DNA from 3 places in the Gibbsiella quercinecans genome. Region 2 is predicted to be linked to each of the others. Evidence: riboswitches for the same ligand, from Rfam matches in the RefSeq annotation. Region 2 holds a riboswitch; each other region holds the start of a gene.
The links. A riboswitch is a leader RNA that binds a small molecule or an ion and turns the genes downstream of it on or off. The one in region 2 is predicted to bind thiamine pyrophosphate.
Positions count from the first base shown of each region.

Region 1: it holds a riboswitch for thiamine pyrophosphate, as region 2 does, so the genes downstream of both, thiB (thiamine ABC transporter substrate binding subunit) here and thiC (phosphomethylpyrimidine synthase ThiC) in region 2, are expected to answer to the same signal.
Region 3: it holds a riboswitch for thiamine pyrophosphate, as region 2 does, so the genes downstream of both, thiM (hydroxyethylthiazole kinase) here and thiC (phosphomethylpyrimidine synthase ThiC) in region 2, are expected to answer to the same signal.

Region 1 is NZ_CP014136.1:1,897,571-1,904,385, forward strand. It holds gene ACN28Q_RS08825 (sugar efflux transporter) at 1-632, opposite strand, end outside; gene sgrT (glucose uptake inhibitor SgrT) at 769-942, opposite strand; gene sgrR (HTH-type transcriptional regulator SgrR) at 1,035-2,696, shown strand; TPP riboswitch at 2,745-2,876, shown strand; gene thiB (thiamine ABC transporter substrate binding subunit) at 2,934-3,920, shown strand; gene thiP (thiamine/thiamine pyrophosphate ABC transporter permease ThiP) at 3,896-5,503, shown strand; gene thiQ (thiamine ABC transporter ATP-binding protein ThiQ) at 5,490-6,194, shown strand; gene ivbL (ilvB operon leader peptide IvbL) at 6,299-6,397, shown strand; gene ilvB (acetolactate synthase large subunit) at 6,506-6,815, shown strand, end outside.
Region 2 is NZ_CP014136.1:2,211,070-2,217,884, forward strand. It holds gene nfi (deoxyribonuclease V) at 8-754, opposite strand; gene hemE (uroporphyrinogen decarboxylase) at 726-1,790, opposite strand; gene nudC (NAD(+) diphosphatase) at 1,834-2,601, opposite strand; gene rsd (sigma D regulator) at 2,691-3,212, shown strand; TPP riboswitch at 3,277-3,390, shown strand; gene thiC (phosphomethylpyrimidine synthase ThiC) at 3,504-5,441, shown strand; gene thiE (thiamine phosphate synthase) at 5,434-6,072, shown strand; gene ACN28Q_RS10280 (HesA/MoeB/ThiF family protein) at 6,077-6,815, shown strand, end outside.
Region 3 is NZ_CP014136.1:4,071,842-4,078,656, forward strand. It holds gene ACN28Q_RS18680 (AAA family ATPase) at 151-1,239, opposite strand; TPP riboswitch at 1,628-1,730, shown strand; gene thiM (hydroxyethylthiazole kinase) at 1,767-2,561, shown strand; gene thiD (bifunctional hydroxymethylpyrimidine kinase/phosphomethylpyrimidine kinase) at 2,558-3,358, shown strand; gene gutQ (arabinose-5-phosphate isomerase GutQ) at 3,754-4,725, opposite strand; gene srlR (glucitol operon DNA-binding transcriptional repressor SrlR) at 4,718-5,491, opposite strand; gene gutM (transcriptional regulator GutM) at 5,574-5,930, opposite strand; gene srlD (sorbitol-6-phosphate dehydrogenase) at 5,980-6,759, opposite strand; gene srlB (PTS glucitol/sorbitol transporter subunit IIA) at 6,770-6,815, opposite strand, start outside.

The sequences.
Region 1 (6,815 bases), 310 kb from region 2:
GGCGCAATCGGCGAGGCATTCAGGCTACCGGTTTGCGCTTCGCGCGGCACCGTGGGCAGCCCAAACCACACCAAAACCGCGCTGAGCACAAAAATGCCCGCGGCAATCAGAAACATCACGGTGAAACCGTAATTCAGCGCCAGAGCAAACGACAACGGTGGGCCAATCACCCAGGCCAGTGAAAGCTGGGCGCGCATCACCGAGCTGAACATCACCACCTCGCGTGCCGAGCTGTCCGCATACTCACGCGCCAGCGCAAAAATCTGCGGCATCGCGGTATTGGCTACCGCGGCCAGGAACACGCCCAGAGTAATCAACGTCAGGTAGTCGCGGTTGAAGGCGAACAGTACGCAGTTGCCCACCGCCATCAGGCAGCACACCAGAATCAGCTTGCGCCGATCGCCACGGGTATCGGAGCGTTTCGCCAGCAGAAAACTGACGATAATGCCGGCAACGGCGTTAATGGTATAAAACAGCCCCACCCACAGCGGCCTGACCTTCACTTCAGTGGTGAGAAACAGACTCAACGTTGGTGCCTGCAACGCACCGGCGATACCGGCCAGAAAGGCCAGAATCAGGAATGCGGCAAATACGGGGTTAAAACGACGTGGCGACCAGCGGGAAACTTTCATTTATTCATCCCTGAGCTGAAGCGAAGACCCCATGCTACAGAAGGCCACTAAGAGAATAAAGCAATAAAAAAACCAGTGGGATGGCCCCACTGGCTGGTGAAATGCACCATTACTCAGAAACATTTAAGATGGTCGATTACAGACGCTTCCGGTACTCCTCGTCGCTCAGTTTGCTCATATCCCACTGGGTTAAATGCGCCAGCGTATCCAGCCTTGCCTGTTCCGGCACCACGCTCAGCCAATCGGCCTTCTGGCGGCGAACCGCGTCAAAGTAACGCTGATAAAAACCTTTAGATAAGAAAACGGTCATAAGCCACCTCCCCACGCCTTCATTGAGGAAAATTATCGGCGTAATATAGGGAAAGATAAATTGACGAATCGATCGCGGAGAGTTCCTCTTTTATGTCCAGCCCACGTTTGCAACAGCAGTTCATCCGCTTGTGGCAGTGCTGCCACGGCCAGCCTATGGAAACCACGCTGCAAGAACTGGCAGAGGTGCTGAGCTGCTCGCGCCGCCACGTGCGCTCGCTGCTCAGCGCCATGCAGCAGCAAGGCTGGCTGACCTGGCAAGCGGAAGCCGGGCGCGGCAAACGTTCGCAGCTCACCTTTCATTACACCGGGCTGGCGTTGCAGCAGCAGCGGGCCGAAGAACTGTTGGAGCAGGATAAGATCGATCAACTGGTGCAACTGGTCGGCGATAAAAACGTGGTGCGCCAGATGCTGCTCTCCCAACTGGGGCGCAGCTTCCGCCAAGGCAAGCATATCCTGCGCGTGCTCTATTATCGCCAGTTGTATAACCTGCTGCCCGGCTCGCCGTTGCGCCGCTCGGAAACCCACCTGGCCCGGCAAATCTTTAATGGCCTGACGCGGATAAATGAGGAAAACGGGGAACTGGAACCCGACCTTTCCCATCACTGGCAAGCCATCACACCCTTGCACTGGCGTTTTTACCTGCGCCCGGCGATTCATTTCCATCACGGCCGTGAACTGGAAATGCAAGACGTGATCGCTTCGCTGACCCGGCTGATCCCGCAACCCTTGTTCGCCCATCTGGCCAAGGTCGCGTCGCCCACCCCTTATGTGATCGACGTGCACTTACACCGCCCAGACTATTGGCTGCCCTGGCTGCTGGGCAGCGTGCATGCCATGATCCTGCCGCATGAGTGGCAAAGCCTGCCGGACTTTGCCCGCCACCCGGTCGGCACCGGGCCCTATCGGGTGGTGCGCAATCACCAGAGCCAAATGAAGATTCACGCTTTCGATGATTATTTCGGCTACCGCGCCCTGATCGACGAGGTCAATATCTGGGTACTGCCGGAAATCACCGAGGAATTGGTATATGCGGGCGTGCAGTTGCAGGCGGACGATACCGGCAAAAATGAGCTGGAAAGCCGGCTGGAAGAGGGCTGTTACTTTCTGTTATTCGACCAACGCTCGCCGCTGGCTGCGGATGAAGCCACCCGCAGTTGGCTGTGCGAACTGATTAACCCAATCACCCTGTTGAACAATGCCGGGCCGGAGTATCAACGCTACTGGTCGCCGGCCTACGGCATATTGCCGCGCTGGCATCATTGCCGTGCGCCTTCCCGGCAGCCAAAACCCGCCGGCCTGCGCGAACTGACGCTGACCTTTTACAGCGAGCACCCGGAATTCCAGGCCATCCAACAGACGATCGCGCCATTGCTGGCGCAGCACGGCATCCGGCTGAATATTCAGGTGGTGGACTACGCTACCTGGCACCAGGGCAACGCGGTCAGCGATTTGTGGCTGGGCAGTGCAAATTTCTATCTGCCGCTGGAATTCTCGCTCTTTGCTACGCTGTATGAACTGCCGCTGCTGAAGCACTGCATGAATGACGATCTCCACCAGGACGCCGCTCTGTGGCACGACAATATGCTGCCGTTGGCGGAATTCTGTCGGCGCCTGGTCCATCACCATCAGCTACACCCGTTATTTCACCATTGGCTGCAGTTACACGGCCAGCGCAGCATGCGCGGGGTGCGGATGAATACGCTGGGCTGGTTTGACTTTAAATCCGCCTGGTTCGCCCCACCTGAGGCCTAACAAAGAAAGAAGCCGCTTTCGCCGACGTGCGTTAATCTTTACAATAACGCCGTCTCAACGGGGTGCGGAAAGGTGCCCGGCGCGCGTTTATCCGGCGTGCGGCAATCTCTTCCGCTGAGAACAAACCCGTCGAACCTGATCCGGTCCATACCGGCGGAGGGATTTGAGCATGGCGCGTTGACTAACCATTCACCCCACCCTCAGATACCTTTGCCCCTTATCGCCCAGGAGTGCAAAGTGGTCAAAAAATTACTTCCCTGCCTATTGTTGCTGGCCAGCGCGCCGGCGTTGGCTAAAGAAACGCTGACGGTTTACACCTATGATTCCTTCGCCGCCGATTGGGGCCCCGGCCCGGCGGTGAAAAAAGCCTTTGAGGCAGACTGCGGCTGCGAACTGAAATTCGTTGCGCTGGAGGATGGCGTTTCGCTGCTTAACCGCCTGCGGCTGGAGGGCAAAAACAGCGCGGCCGACGTGGTGCTGGGGCTGGACAACAACCTGCTGCAGGCCGCAGGCCAAACCGGCCTGTTTGCGCCAAGCGCGGTGGATACCAGCAAGCTGACGCTGCCCGGCGGTTGGCATGATAAAACCTTCGTGCCGTTCGACTACGGCTACTTCGCCTTCGTTTACAACAAAGACAAACTGAAAAACCCGCCGCAGAGTCTGAAAGAACTGGTGAGCAGCGATAAGCCCTGGAAAATCATCTATCAGGATCCGCGCACCAGCACCCCGGGGCTTGGCCTGTTGCTGTGGGTGCAGAAAGTGTACGGCGGCAGCGCGCCGCAGGCCTGGCAACAGTTGGCGAAAAAAACCGTCACCGTCACCAAAGGCTGGAGCGAAGCCTACGGCCTGTTCCTGAAAGGGGAAGGCGATCTGGTGCTTAGCTATACCACCTCGCCGGCCTACCACCTGATTGAAGAAAAGAAAGACAGTTATGCCGCTGCCAGCTTTAGCGAAGGCAATTATCTGCAGGTGGAAGTGGCCGGTAAGCTGAAGGCCAGCAAGCATCCGCAATTGGCAGAGCGCTTTTTACAGTTCATGGTGACCCCGGCGTTCCAAAACACCATTCCTACCGGTAACTGGATGTACCCGGTGATCAACACCACGCTGCCGGCCGGTTTTGACCAAATGCCGGTGCCGAAAGTGGCGCTGCAGTACAGTGCTGAAGATGTGGCGCAACACCGAGGGGAGTGGATCCGGGCATGGCAAAACGCAGTAAGCCGCTAATTCCCGGCTGGCTGCGGCCAGGCCTGCTGGCCGCCGGCCTGATCGTGCTGATCGCCGCACTGGCGATAGGCGCGCTGTGGCACCACGCGCCGGCAAGCAACACCACGGCAATCTGGCACGACGCCTACCTGTGGCATGTGGTGCGCTTCACCTTCTGGCAGGCGCTTCTTTCCGCGTTGATCTCGGTGCTGCCTGCCATCTGGCTGGCGCGCGCGCTCTATCGGCGCCGCTTTCCCGGCCGCGCGATGTTGTTGCGGCTGTGCGCCATGACGCTGGTGCTGCCGGTGCTGGTGGCGGTCTTCGGCTTGCTCAGCGTCTATGGCCGCCAGGGCTGGCTGGCCACCCTGTGCGGCTGGCTGGGCGTGGAATATCACTTCTCTCCTTACGGCCTGCAGGGCATCCTGCTGGCCCATTTATTCTTCAACCTCCCGCTCGCCACCCGCCTGCTGCTGCAAGCGCTGGAAAATATCCCGGTAGAACAGCGCCAACTGGCCGCCCAGTTGGGCATGAACGGCTGGCAGCAGTTTCGCATCGTCGAATGGCCCGCGCTGCGGCGCCAGTTGCTGCCGAGCGGCGCGCTGATCTTCATGCTTTGCTTCGCCAGCTTTGCCACCGTGCTGGCGCTGGGCGGCGGCCCGCAGGCCACCACCATTGAACTGGCGATTTATCAGGCGCTGAGCTACGACTACGATCTTAGCCGCGCCGCCCTGCTGGCGTTGATCCAGATGGCCTGTTGCCTGGGGCTGGTGCTGCTTAGCCAGCGCCTGAGCCAGGCGCTGCCGGTGGGGGCGACCCAGGCGGCGCTTTGGCGCAACCCGGAAGACAGCCTGCAGCGGCGCATCACCGACGGCCTGCTGATAACCGCAGCCCTGCTGCTGTTGCTGCCGCCGCTGCTGGCGGTGATTGCCGACGGCGCCAATCAGGCGCTGGTGAGCGTGTTGCAACAGCAGATCCTCTGGCAGGCGCTGTTTACCTCGTTGCGCATCGCGATCGCTGCCGGTTTGCTGTGCGTCACCCTGACGATGCTGTTGCTGTGGAGCAGCCGGGAACTGAAACTTCGGCAGCGTTTGCGCTGGGGGCAGGCACTGGAGTTGAGCGGCATGGTGATCCTGGCGATGCCGGGCATTGTCCTGGCCACCGGCTTTTTCCTGCTGCTGAACGATACCCTCGGCCTGCCGCAGTCGCCCTATGGGCTGGTGATCCTGACCAACGCGCTGATGGCGATCCCCTACGCGCTAAAAGTGCTCGACAACCCCATGCGCGATCTGGCGGAACGCTATAACCCCCTGTGCCTGTCGCTGGATATGCACGGCTGGCAGCGGCTGCGCTGGATCGAACTGAAAGCACTGCGCCGGCCGCTGGCGCAGGCGCTGGCGTTTGCCTGCGTGCTGTCTATCGGCGATTTTGGCGTGGTGGCCTTGTTTGGCAACGAGCAATTCCGTACCCTGCCTTTTTATCTGTACCAGCAAATTGGTGCCTATCGCAGCCATGACGGCGCCGTGACCGCACTGCTGTTGCTGCTGCTGTGCTTCCTGCTGTTTACCCTGATTGAACGCTTACCGGGCCGCCATGCTGACGCTTGAAAAATTGACCTATCTGTATGAACACCTACCGATGCGCTTTGATCTGCATATCCAGCCGGGCGAACGCGTCGCGGTGCTCGGGCCAAGCGGCGCGGGCAAAAGCACCCTGCTCAGCCTGATCGCCGGCTTTCTGCCGGCGGCCAGCGGCCGGTTGTTGCTGGCGGGCGAGGATCACACCGCCACTCCGCCCGCCAAACGCCCGGTCTCCATGCTGTTCCAGGAAAACAACCTGTTCGCTCACCTGACCGTCGCCCAAAATATTGGGCTGGGGCTTAACCCCGGCCTGCGGCTGAACAGCGAACAAAAACGGCAGTTGGCGCAGATTGCCGCCCAGGTCGGGCTGGAAGAACATTTGCAACGCCTGCCGTCGCAGCTTTCCGGCGGCCAGCGCCAGCGGGCAGCACTGGCGCGCTGCCTGGTGCGGCAACGGCCGATCCTGCTGCTGGACGAGCCTTTCTCGGCGCTCGATCCGGCGCTACGCAGCGAGATGCTGCAACTGTTGCAGAACGTCTGTCACCAGCGCCAGCTCACGCTGCTGATGGTTTCGCATAATCTGGACGATGCCGCCCGCATCGCCAAGCGAACGCTGTTGGTGGTTGACGGCCGGATTTATTACGACGGCCCGACTCAGGCGCTGGTGGAGGGCCGTGCTCCTGAAGCGCAGATCCTGGGCATACCGGTACAGCCGTGATCTAGCGCGCATTTCTTAGGTGTCCACCTATAAATCTGTTGTTCCCGTTGGGCACCTGTGCTTTTATGTTGCCTGACTATTATTGTTGATACTTAAGGTTCCCTGTGATCGCATCTGCACTGACTTCGGCCCTACTAAACACCGCGCAACCTGCCGCGGCTGTGGTCGTTCGTGTGGTGGTGGTCGTCGGCAACGCGCCGTAGGGTCCGAATCAACACACGATTCCCAAAACCCCGCCGGCGCCAACCGAGCGGGGTTTCTTGTCTCTGTATCCCGCTCAAAGCCAACCGGCCAAGAAGAAGGACGAGACAATGGAAACCACGGGCAAACCTCACCAACGGCAGCGCTTTACCGGCGCCCAGTTGATCGTGCATCTGCTGGAGCGCCAGGGCATCACCACCGTCGCCGGCATTCCTGGCGGCGCGGCGCTGCCGCTGTATGATGCGCTCAGCCAGAGCAATACCATCCGCCACGTATTGGCACGCCATGAACAGGGCGCCGGCTTTATGGCCCAGGGCATGGCCAGGGCCAATGGCAAAGCCGCGGTGTGCATCGCCTCCAGCGGCCCCGGCGCCACCAACCTGGTCACCGCCATCGCCGACGCCAAGCTCGACTCCATCC
Region 2 (6,815 bases):
GTGTAACCTAATTCGCGCATGGCGGCACCTCTGGATGCGCCGCCAGCCAACGCTGGAACGCCGGGCGGCGCGAGGCGATGGCATCGGCCCAGCGCGTCGGCTCCGGTAAGCGGTAACCAGCCATGCAACGCTGCACCCAGGCCAGCGCACTGTCGGCGCTCACCCGGTGGCCGGTGGCGACAAACAGCGGGTTGCAACGCAGCTTGCTGCGCCATACCCAGCCAATCTGCTCGCCTTTATCCATCAACGGCGCTTGCGCGCCCGCCGCGTCGCCCAGCGGCTCAAATTTCCCACACAGGCGCTTTTTCGCCACGCCGATGGTCGGCACATTGATCAGCAGGCCAAAATGGCTGGCGACGCCCAAGCGGCGCGGGTGCGAAATCCCGTGGCCGTCGACAAACACCAGATCCGGCTTCTGCTGCAGTTTATCCCAGGCGGCCAACAGCGCGGGGCATTCGCGGAAAGACAGAAAACCGGGAATATAGGGCATCGTCGTGCTAATGCGCGCGAGCTGATACTCAACCAACTCCAGGGAAGGATAGCGCAGAATGGCGATGGCGGCGCGCGTTACCGCGCCTTCTTGCTCAAACCCCACGTCCGCGCCGGCAATCAACGCCGGCGGATCCGCCAGGAAATCATCATGGCGGATCACGCTGGCCGCGCGTTGCAGTTGCTCAGCGCGCAATGGCGCGATGTCGAACAGGGCCACACTCTGCTCGCCCGCCTCAGCGGTGGTATTGCGCCGAAAACGCATGGACGGCCTCCACAAAAGCGCCGGCGTGTTCCGGCGGCACATCCTGGTGGATGCCGTGGCCCAGGTTGAACACATGCCCCTCGCCGTGGCCAAAATCGGCCAGGATGGTTTCCACTTCCTGTGCAATACGCGGCGGCGGCGCATACAGAATGGAAGGATCCATATTGCCCTGCAGCGCCACTTTATCGCCTACGCGCCGGCGCGCTTCGCCAATGTCGGTGCTCCAGTCCAGCCCCAGCGCATCACAGCCGGTGGCGGCCATCGCTTCCAGCCACTGCCCGCCGCCCTTGGTGAACAGGGTGACGGGCACACGGCGGCCTTCGTTTTCACGCAGCAGGCCATCGACGATCTTGTGCATATAGTGCAGCGAGAACTCACGGTAGTCCCTGCCCGTCAGCACCCCGCCCCAGGTATCAAACAGCATTACCGCCTGGGCGCCGGCCTTGATTTGCGCATTCAGATACAGGATCACGCTGTCGGCCACCTTATCCAGCAGCAGGTGCAGGGCCTGCGGATCGGCATACATCATTTTTTTGAGCTTGGTGAAGGCTTTGCTGCTGCCGCCTTCCACCATGTAGGTGGCCAGCGTCCATGGGCTACCGGAAAAACCGATCAGCGGCACTTCGCCTTGCAGTTCCCGGCGGATGGTGCGCACCGCGTTCATCACATAGCCCAGTTCGATCTCCGGATCGAACACCGGGAGCTTGTCCACATCGGCCCGGCAGGCGATCGGGTGGGTAAAACGCGGGCCTTCGCCGGCTTCAAAATACAGCCCCAGCCCCATGGCGTCAGGAATAGTCAAAATGTCAGAGAACAGGATCGCGGCATCCAGCGCATACCGGCGCAGCGGCTGTAGCGTCACTTCACAGGCCAGCTCGGCGTTTTTGCACAGGGACATGAAATCCCCCGCCTGGGCACGCGTGGCCTTGTACTCCGGCAAATAGCGGCCGGCCTGGCGCATCATCCATACGGGCGTCACATCCACCGGCTGCCGCAGCAGCGCGCGCAGGTAGCGATCGTTCTTCAACTCGGTCATCTAGGGTTCCTATTGGCCTGTAATTTATCGCAAATAGTGTACATTATTCTGCCCGGCACAGCGCCAGCGTGTCTTCAATCAGCCGGCGCGCCACCGTGCCCGGCGGCGGCAACATCGGCAAACGATCGTAACGATACCAGCCGGCACTCAGCAGTTCTGAGGGATCGTGCTGAAGTTCGCCCTGATGATAATCGGCCATGAACGCCATCATCAACGAATTGGGGAACGGCCAGGGCTGCGAAGCCACATAGCGCAGGTTTTTGATTTCAATGCGGCTTTCTTCCATCACTTCGCGCGCCACCGCCTGCTCCAACGTCTCGCCCACTTCCACAAAGCCCGCCAGCACGGTGTGGATGCCGCCCCGGTGCCGCACATGCTGCGCCAGCAGAATCTCATCACCGCGGCGGATAGCCACGATCACGCAGGGAGCAATCTGTGGATAGTAGCGTTGATGGCAGTTGGCGCACAGGCAGGCGCTTTCGGTGCGGCTATGATGCATTTCGTGGCCGCAGTAGCCACAGAAGCGGTGGGAATGGTAAAAATCCGCCAGTTGCACCCCGCGGCCGGCCATTTGGAACAGCCCGCGCTCCTGCTCAAGCAGTTGCCGCACCGAGCTCATCCCCTGCTTCATGCCGTGGCGCACCAGCCACACCGGCGCGCCTTCCCATTCGCCGATCTGGCGTGCCAAAAGGCCGCGCAGCGAAAACTGTTGCGCCGAGCCAAACGGCAGCTCGCCGTTCGGCAACCAAAGCTTGCTTTGCTGGCTGACGATCCACCAGCCCTGTTCATTACCTGTTAATGCAAATTCCATAGCGTTATTGCACAACCTCTGCTTTACTGACACTCTACCGATCCTAATGTTTTACATTAAAAATTTATTATTCACGCAGGGAGCCCAATATGCTCAACCGTTTGGAAAGCCTGACGCAAAATGTGGGCGGCAATAATGACCTGGTTGATCAATGGTTGCAGGCCCGCAAACAGTTACTGGTCGCCTATTACACCCTGGTCGGCGTTAAACCGAATAAAGGGAAGCATACGCCGCTGAATGAAAAAGCGCTGGAGAACTTGTGCCATAACCTGTTGGATTATCTCTCTGCGGGGCACTTTCATATCTACGATAAAATCATTCAGCAGGTTGAAGGGGCGGCCAGCCTGGAGAGCACGCAGGCAACGCGCATTTATCCAAAACTACAGCACAACACTGAACAAATAATGGCATTTCACGATCGTTATAGCAAAGCCGAGATGGATGACGATCTTTGCCTGGCGTTTCATCAGTCGCTGTCCGATATTGGCGAAATGCTTGAGGCGCGCTTTGAGCTGGAAGATCAGCTGATTCAATTAGCTGTGCAAGCCTGGCAGCAGAATCGGCAGGCGGCGAACCCCGCCGACATGCTGGAGCGCCCGGTGCAACATTAACCACCGGCCAAGCCAAAACATGACGGGTAGCACTTGTAGTTTCTAATCACCCTCCTATACTGAGGGCATCTTGTCGGAGTGCCTAGCGCTGTTTATCAGCCAGGCTGAGACCGTTAATTCGGGATCCGCGGAACCTGATCGGGTTAACACCCGCGAAGGGAACAAGAGTAATCTATTGCCGTGCCAGGGCGCCCCACACCACCGGGGACCTGCTTACCGGCCACCATCGTTACTCCCTCCGAGCTCCAGACAAGCAATTTTCCCAACTCACCACACTGGTAGGAATTTGCTATGTCTACGATAAACAAGCCCCGTGCCCGTAAACAACAGCGCGACGACGCGCAGCAGTTTATTCATTCGTTGCAAGGCGTTGTCTTTCCCAATTCACGTCGTATTTACCTGCAGGGTTCGCGCAGCGATTTGCAGGTGCCAATGCGGGAAATCCAGCTCAGCCCCACGCTCATCGGCGGCAGTAAAGAGCAGCCCCAATACGAACAGAACGAACCGATCCCGGTTTATGATTCCGCCGGCCCGTACGGCGATCCCGATGCTGAGCTGAACGTGCGTCATGGCCTGGCGAAACTGCGCGCCGCCTGGATCACCGAACGCGACGACACCGAAACCCTCAATGGCGTTAGCTCCGGCTTTACCCAACAGCGCCTGGCGGACGAAGGGCTGGATCACCTGCGCTTTGAACACCTGCCGCTGCCGCGCAAAGCCCAACCGGGCAAATGCGTCACCCAGCTGCACTATGCCCGCCGCGGCATCATCACGCCGGAAATGGAGTTTATCGCCATCCGGGAAAACATGGGCCGTGAACGCATCCGCGGCGCGGTATTGCGCCAGCAACATCCGGGGCAATCTTGGGGAGCAAACCTGCCACCGGCCATTACACCGGAGTTCGTGCGCCAGGAAGTGGCCGCCGGCCGCGCCATCATCCCCGCCAATATCAACCACCCCGAATCTGAACCGATGATCATTGGCCGTAATTTTCTGGTGAAGGTCAACGCCAATATCGGCAATTCGGCGGTGTCTTCCTCCATTGAGGAAGAAGTGGAAAAGCTGGTGTGGTCGACCCGCTGGGGCGCCGATACGGTGATGGATCTCTCCACCGGCCGCTACATCCATGAAACGCGCGAGTGGATCTTACGCAACAGCCCGGTGCCGATTGGTACCGTGCCGATTTACCAGGCGCTGGAGAAAGTAAACGGCGTGGCGGAAAACCTAAACTGGGAAATGTTCCGCGACACCCTGCTGGAGCAGGCGGAACAAGGAGTCGATTACTTCACCATCCACGCCGGGGTGTTGCTGCGCTATGTGCCGATGACCGCCAAGCGCCTGACCGGCATCGTGTCGCGCGGCGGTTCGATCATGGCGAAATGGTGCCTGTCGCATCACCAGGAAAGTTTCCTGTATGAACACTTCCGCGAGATCTGCGAGATCTGCGCCGCCTATGACGTGGCGTTGTCGCTGGGCGACGGCCTGCGCCCAGGCTCCATCCAGGACGCCAACGACGAAGCCCAGTTCGCCGAGCTGCACACCCTGGGGGAATTAACCAAAATCGCCTGGGAATATGACGTGCAGGTGATGATCGAAGGGCCGGGGCACGTGCCGATGCAGATGATCCGCCGCAATATGACCGAAGAGCTGGAGCACTGCCACGAGGCGCCGTTCTACACCCTGGGGCCGCTGACCACCGATATCGCACCGGGTTACGATCACTTCACCTCCGGCATCGGGGCGGCCATGATCGGCTGGTTCGGCTGCGCGATGTTGTGCTACGTCACGCCCAAAGAGCACCTGGGGCTGCCGAACAAAGAGGACGTGAAACAGGGGCTGATCACCTACAAAATCGCCGCTCATGCCGCCGATCTGGCTAAAGGGCACCCAGGGGCGCAGATCCGCGATAACGCCATGTCCAAGGCACGCTTTGAATTCCGCTGGGAGGATCAGTTCAACCTGGCGTTGGATCCGGAAACCGCACGCGCCTACCACGACGAAACCCTGCCGCAGGAGTCCGGCAAGGTCGCTCATTTTTGCTCAATGTGCGGGCCGAAGTTTTGCTCGATGAAAATTTCGCAGGAGGTGCGCGACTACGCCGCCGCCCAGGAAGCCGCCAAACCGATTGAGATTCTTTCCGGCATGGAAAAGATGTCCAGCGAGTTCCGCGCCCGCGGTAGCGAGCTGTACCACAGCGCGAGCGCGCTGCAGGAGGAAAACCATGACTGAATTCGCATCCGCTTTCCCGGCAACGCCGCACAGGCTGGGCCTGTATCCGGTGGTCGACAGCGTGGAATGGATTGAACGCCTGCTGGGCGCGGGCGTCACCACCTTGCAACTGCGCATCAAAGACCAGCCGGAAGCGCAGGTGGAAGACGACATTGCCGCCGCTATCGCCCTTGGCAAGCGCAGCAACGCCCGTGTGTTCATCAATGATTACTGGCGGTTGGCGATCAAACATCAGGCTTATGGCGTCCATCTTGGCCAAGAGGATTTGGATAGCGCCGATCTGGCCTCCATCCATCGGGCAGGGTTGCGCCTGGGGGTATCCACCCATGACGACGCCGAGCTGAAACGGGCCATTGCCGTGCGCCCCTCTTACATTGCGCTTGGGCATATTTTCCCGACGCAAACCAAAGAGATGCCCTCGGCCCCACAAGGGTTGGCCGAACTGAAACGACACGTTGCGGGGTTATCCGGCTACCCGACAGTGGCGATCGGCGGCATCAGCATTGATCGCGTGCCTGGCGTATTAGCCTGCGGCGTGGGCAGCATCGCCGTGGTCAGCGCCATTACCCAGGCCGCGGATTGGCGCGCCGCCACCGCCGAACTGCTGCGGCTGATTGAAGGCAAGGAGTGACGCGATGCATAACGAAGCGACACTTTCCGATAGCGAATTTTTACGCTACAGCCGCCAGTTGCTGCTGGAAGATATCGGCCCGGCAGGGCAGGAACGGTTAAAACGGGCCAGCGTCCTGATCGTCGGGCTTGGCGGGTTGGGATCGCCGGCGGCGCTCTATCTGGCCGCCGCCGGCGTCGGCACCCTGCTGCTGGCCGATGACGACCAACTGCACCTGACGAATCTGCAACGGCAAATCCTGTATCGCAGCGCCGATATCCCGCAGGCCAAAGCGCGGCTGGCACAGCGGCAATTGCAGGCGCTGAACCCCCTGGTGGAATCGATAGCCATCGAACAACGGCTACAGGGCGATGCGCTTGCGCGCGCCGTAGCACGCGCCGATCTGATTCTCGACTGTTGCGACAATATGGCCACCCGGCACGCGGTCAATGCGGCCTGCGTGGCGGCGGGCAAGCCGCTGATCAGCGGCAGCGCCGTCGGCTTCAGCGGCCAACTGCTGGTGCTTGAGCCCCCCTATCCCCATGGCTGCTATGCCTGCCTGTACCCGGAGCAAGCCGAGCCGCAGCGCAACTGCCGCACCGCCGGCGTGCTGGGGCCGGTGGTGGGCGTGATCGGCACGTTGCAGGCGCTGGAAGCCATCAAAATGCTGGTCGGTATGCCTTGCACGCAAAGCGGCAAACTGCGGCTGTTTGACGGCAGGCAGCAGAGCTGGAGCACGCTGCAGTTGAGCAAGGCCGGCAACT
Region 3 (6,815 bases), 1.9 Mb from region 2:
TACAAATTCAATTTAATTATTTTTTAAATAAAATCCGGGTGTCCCGATCTTGTTGTCGGGATTTTTACTGGTACCCAAAAACATAAACACTTTCCACTCTTCTTTAGTGGCTGTTGCAACTATCCCTATATTAAATAATTTCTATCTATCTCATGTTTTCCTTGCTGAAGTTTGTCCTTCATCAATTGAAAGCTCGTATAATTGAAATTCAATATGTTTACTTATTAATTCAGCCAGTTGAGGTGAATGGCTTGTAAGCCAGATTTGTGAATATTGACTGGCTTCTGATATTAAATTTGCTAACGCAGGTAGCATTTGAGGGTGAAGGCTATTCTCTGGTTCATTGAGTACAATTAATGAAGGCGGGCGTGGGCTCAACAGAGCCACGGCCAGGCATAAAAATCTGATAGTGCCATCAGACATCTCGTTTATATGCAGTGGCCGAGATAATCCTTTACGATTCATCATCATGTTAAATCTGGCTTTGTCATTTATGCAAAAAAAGGAACACTCTGGGAAAGCGTCATGCAGTATCTCAGTTAAAAGTTCAATGTGGCCAATTTCGACAATGGTTTGATAAGCAGCGGCAAGATTTCTACCATCACTGGCTAAAATTGGCGACCTAAATCCAACTTGTGGTTGCCTAATTGCGGATTTTCGCGAAACGTCAAATTCATGATAAAAACGCCAATTACGAATAGTCTCTTTGGTCTGCGATATTTCGGGATAAAGATGTGGCTCACTGAGTTGGCTAAATAAAGATTCATTTTCATAAATATAACCTGCATGTGTTACTTTATCTCCATTTATATCAGATAATACTACGGCTTGATTTTTCCTGCGTAAGATCTGAGACGATGGTCTACGATTATATCCAGCAAGCCATATGTTTTCTTCTTTTATCACTGGATCTAATTCGAAGAGTGTTTTAAAGCGAAGTTTGTCTGGAAAACCGATCTGCAGTTCATACTCGAAGTCTTCCGTTTCGCATGATAACAGCAACCTGCGAGCGCTGTGGTTTGATCTCGAAATCCCTGTCCACATAGCATTTTCTATGCCACCTTCATCACTTAACAACGACGAAAGCTGATTTGTAGCTGCACCGGATAAAAGGTGAATAGCTTTATAAAGGTTTGATTTCCCACAGCCATTTGGGCCAAAAATGATATTAAGCTTATCGAGTTCCAATGAGAGGTTTTTAATCGAGCGATAGTTCTCTATATGGATGTTTTTTATCATGTTAAATCACTCTCTGCGCATTATTTTCGTTAGTGAAAATAGTTCATACCTTGAAAGGAGAAGCAAAAGATAACCGCCGCTTTGATTTTGATTCATTACCTTCCTTAACGAATTTATGTTGTTATCTTTATCATTTTCGAAAAAAAGAGTAAAAATAAATTTTGCCAAATAGTTTACTCATTGTGTCTGCACATCAAAGCTAGGTCGTGCCCGCCTATGCGCAACCTACCCCCTTTGTATACATATCTGCATGCTTGGTAATGTTTTTATCTACGTTATGGCCAAGCTTTCTGTATCCCGCCACATGCCACCAATGATTTACAACCCTTGCCGCTGGCAGTATCCTGTTTAGAACTTAATAAAGTTTTAAGTGAAAATTTACAGATTTATCAAAGACTCGGGGTGCCTTTGTGCAATGCGCATTGGCTGAGATTTTACCCGTATTACCTGAACTGGATAATGCCAGCGTAGGGAAGTCTCGGTGCCCCAACCGGTGCCCGCCTTCTTGAACGCCGGTTGGGAGGATTATGAACGCTCGACCAGATACCTTAGCCGGCGCACGCGCCGCGGCCTGTTTCCACCAATTCAAACAACACCCACCGCTGGTGCATTGCCTGACCAATGATGTCGTGCAGTCGTTAACGGCCAATGTACTGTTGGCGTTAGGCGCTTCGCCGGCGATGGTGGTAGAGCCCAGCGAAGCGGCGGAGTTCAGCGGCATTGCCAGCGCGCTGCTGGTGAATATTGGCACGCTAACCGAAGCCAGTGCAGCAGCCATGCTGGCCGCCGTTAAGGCGGCGAACCAGGCGGGTACCCCTTGGGCGCTGGATCCGGTGGCGGTGGGTGGGTTGCGCTATCGCACCGAGTTTGCCCGGCAATTATTAACGCTAAAGCCGGCGGCAATTCGCGGTAACGCATCGGAAATTATGGCGCTGAGCGGCCAGCGGGGCGGTGGGCGCGGGGTGGACAGCACCGACGATTCACTGGCGGCACTGCCCGCTGCGCAGGCGTTAGCAAGTACCAGCGGCGCCGTGGTGGCGGTAACCGGCGAAATTGATTATGTCACGGATGGTGTGCGCAGTTGGGCGGTAACCGGTGGCGATGCGCTGATGACGCGGGTCGTGGGTACCGGCTGTTCACTGTCTGCGGTGGCGGCGGCGTTTTGTAGCCTGCCGGGGGCGCGCCTTGATAACGTCGCGACGGCCTGCCGAGTGATGGCGTTATGCGGTCAGCGGGCCTGCGCGATAGCGGCGGGGCCAGGCAGTTTTACGCCGGCCTTCCTCGATGCGTTGTACCAACTGCGCGCGGAGGATCTGCAATGAAACGGATTAATGCGTTGACGATTGCAGGCACCGATCCCAGCGGCGGCGCCGGCATCCAGGCAGATTTGAAAACCTTCTCGGCGCTTGGCGCATACGGCACCAGCGTGATTACCGCGCTGGTGGCGCAGAATACGCGTGGCGTGCAGTCGGTGTATAACATCGCGCCGGAATTTGTGGCGGCGCAGATGGATTCCGTGCTGAGCGATGTGCGTATCGACAGCGCTAAAATAGGCATGTTGGCCAATGCCGAGATCGTGCAGGCAGTGGCGGAACGTTTGCGCCGCTATCAGCCGCCTTTTGTCGTGCTGGATACGGTGATGCTGGCTAAAAGCGGCGATCCCTTATTGGCGCCGGAGGCGGTGGCGGCCATCCGCCAGCTTCTTTTGCCGCAGGTGGCGATAATTACCCCGAACCTGCCGGAGGCCGCCGCTTTGCTGGGCTGCGCCCCGGCGGAAAACGAACGGCAAATGCGCGAGCAGGGCAGAGCGCTTTTGGCCCTAGGGTGCAAAGCGGTGTTGATCAAGGGCGGACATTTGAGCGAGCAGGAAAGCCCGGATTGGTTGTTTAGCGCCGAAGGGGAGCGGCGTTTCACCGCGCCGCGCGTTGCCACGCGCCACACTCACGGCACGGGCTGCACGCTGTCTGCGGCGCTGGCGGCGTTGCGGCCACGCCATGCTAACTGGGCGGAGGCGGTGGCAGCAGCTAAGGACTATCTGCAAAAGGCGTTGGAACAGGCGGATACGCTGGAGGTCGGGCACGGTATTGGCCCGGTGCATCATTTCCATGCCTGGTGGTGATTGCGGTTTCCATTCTGGTTTCTGCCAGTGGAAGGGGGCAAGGGTTTTCCCCTCACCCCGGCCCTCTCCCAAGGGAGAGGGGGGCAGAGTTGGCCTGGGGCGTTTTTCCCCTCACCCCGGCCCTCTCCCAAGGGAGAGGGGGCAGAGTTGGCCTGGGGCGTTTTTCCCCCTCACCCCGGCCCTCTCCCAAGGGAGAGGGGGTAGAGTTGGCCTGGGGCGTTTTCCCCCTCACCCCGGCCCTCTCCCAAGGGAGAGGGGGCAGAGTTGGCCTGGGGCTTTTTTCCCCCTCACCCCGGCCATCTCCCAAGGGAGAGGGGGCAGAGTTGGCCTGGGGCGTTTTTCCCCCTCACCCCGGCCTCTCCCAAGGGAGAGGGAGCAGAGTTGGCCTGGGGCGGTTAGCTAATTCCGGCCTGGTGCAGATCGTGCAGGTTGATGGCGCCAACCAGCACGCCATCCAGATCAACCACCGGCGCGGCGCTGATATGTTGCTGATGCAGCGCTTCCAGCGCCTCGCCCGCACGCCACTGTTCCGGCAGGCGGTAGCCGGGGCGGGTGATCGCCGGGGCCAGGCTGTCGTTAAGTGAGTTGCCTTTGACCAGCCAGCGGCGCAGGTCGCCGTCGGTAAACACCCCCACGACTTTTTGCTGTGCGTCGCATACCGCCACCAGCCCAAGCCCGGTGCGGCTTAGCTCCAACATGGCGGCCATTATGTCGGCATCTTCACTGACTTTGGGCAGGCGATCGTCGGTGCGCATCAGGTGATGCACGCGGTTAAGCAGGCGGGCGCCCAGGCTGCCGCCGGGATGTGAACGGGCGAAATCCTCGGCGTTGAAACCACGCTGGCGCATTAGCGCCATGGCTAACGCGTCGCCGATCATCAGCGTGTTGACGGCGCTGGAGGTGGGGGCCAGGCCCATCGGGCAGGCTTCGCGCTCCACGCTGATATCCAGCAGGCAGGCGGCGGCCTGCGCCAGCGGCGATTCTTTACCGCCGGTAATGGCGATCACCGGGATCTGGCTTTCCGCCAGCAGCGGCAGGATCAAATCCAGCTCTTTGGCGCGCCCGGAATAAGAGATAAAAATCACCACGTCTTGTTTGCTGATCATGCCCAGATCGCCGTGCAGCGCTTCCGCCGGGTGGACGAAAAAGGCCGGCGTGCCGGTGCTGGCGAGTGAAGCGGCGATTTTCTTGCCGATATGGCCGGACTTACCGATGCCGGAAATCACCGCTTTGCCGCGGCAGTGCAGCAGCAGCTCACAGGCACGTACAAAGTTGCCGTCCAGCCTGGCCAACAGGCGCTGCGCTTCGGCCAGTTCGATCTCCAGGGTTTCGCGGGCAAAATTGAGTAGCGCATCGGCTTTATGCATTGCGGCCTCCAACCAGAATGGTCTTGATCCCTCTTTCCTGCAGGGCGGTGAGGTAATCCGGGGGAATGTCATTATCGGTGATTAAGGTATCAACCATGCCCAATTCGCACACCACGTTTGGGCTTTTGCGGCCGAATTTGGAGGAATCCACCAGCAGGATGATGCGGCTGGCGGCTTCGCACATGGCCTTGCTGACGTTGTGTACTTCGTTGAAGGTGGTCACGCCGGCGTTAAGGTCCACCCCATCGGCGCCGATGAACAGTTTATCGAAACTGAACTGATGAAAGGCGGATTCCGCCAGGCTGCCGTGGAACGAAGCCGATTTTTTGCGGTAGGTGCCGCCAGGCATCAGGATGGTTTGATCGTTATCCAGCTCCACCAGCGCGTTAACGATATGCAGGCTGTTGGTCATTACCGTGATGTTGTTGAACTGCGCCAGGTGCGGCACCATTTGCAGCACCGTGCTGCCGGCGTCGAAAATCAGCGAATCGCCGTCGTTGATCAGTTTGGCGGCGGCATGGGCAATCTGGCGTTTTTTTTCGGTATTGATGTGGGTTTTGCGATCGATGGGCTGATCGCCGTCATCGCGGCTGAGCACTACGCCGCCGTAGGTACGGATAACCGCGCCTTCCTCCTCCAGCAGGGTGAGATCCTTACGGATAGTGGTGCCGGTGGTGGAGAAATGTTCGGCTAAAACGTCTACCGCCGTTTTGCCATGCCGCTGTAGATACTCGAGGATGGCGGCCTGCCGCTGCTTTGGTTTCATAGCGATTCCTGTTCACAAGAGTTAAACATTCCCTCCAGCGAAGTGTTCACTATGAAAGGTAATGTCTTTTAATGTGAAAATATCATGTTTTCGGTGCGATCGCTAACGTTAGTGCTATTTGGCATTGCCGATCCTTAGGGAAGATCACATTCGGGCGTAAATCCCGCTGATGTAAACCATGCAGGCGGGGAAGGGGCTTGGGTTGGGCGAAGATGGTCAGGCCGCGCATAATCATGCTGCCGCACACCCGCTGTTGGGCGTCAAACGCCAGCGCCAGCACCACGCGCGGGCGCATCCGGCCGCCGCTGCGCCCAACGCCGACGGCGCCAAGCCGGCAAAGCCGCGCGAATGCACGGTTGAAACGTTGTAACTGCCACCAGCCGAGGGCGATTTGCATCAGCCAGGCGATAATAGCGAAAGTAATCAAGGCGCTGCTCATGGTTGCTCCTGGATACGTGCCCCGGCCAATCGCGGCCGGGGCGTTAGGGTTAAAACATCACCTGGCCGCCGGTGATGTTGATTGACTGGCCGGTGCAGTACGCGGCTTTATCGCTGGCGTAGAACAGCAATGTGTTCAGCACGTCCTGGTAATCACAACCGCGTTTCAACGGCACTTTATCGATATAGTACTGTTCAACCTCTTCCGGTTTGATGCCGAGCTTTTGCGCATACTGTGGCAGCAATGACTGGAACATCGGCGATTTCAGCAGGTTGCCCAGCATCAGCGAATGAACGGTAATGCCGTATTCCGCCAGATCGAGCGCCAGCGACTGGGTCAACCCCACGCCGCCGAACTTGGCGGCGCTGTAGCCGGAGTTGTGCTTGCTGCCGACCTTGCCGGATTTTGAATTGATCTGGATGATGCGGCCCGCCACGCCGTCGCGGATCATCAGGCGAGAGAACTCGCGGGCGCAGAGGAAATACCCCACCAGGTTAACTTGCAGCGAGCGATCGAAATCCCCCAGCAGGAAATCGGTGATCGGCGCTGCCTTGGCGAGGCCGGCGCTGTACACCAGCAGATTCGCCCCGCCGAAGGCGTTATCCACCGCTTGGGCCAGCGCGATGACGCTGGCCTCATCGGTGGCGTCGGCCTGGAACCCCACGGCGCTGCCTGCGCCGTACTCTTCATTGATTTGCTGTGCCACCTGATGGGCGTTGTCGGCATTCAAATCGGCCACCGCCACGCGATAACCGGCCTGTGCCAGGCCTTGGCAAAGGAATGCGCCTAACGTTTGGCCACCGCCAATCACTACAGCTACTTCAGACATGGTCTACTCCTTATGCGATAAATTTCAGCGTACTGCCTAACGGTATATCTGCCGGC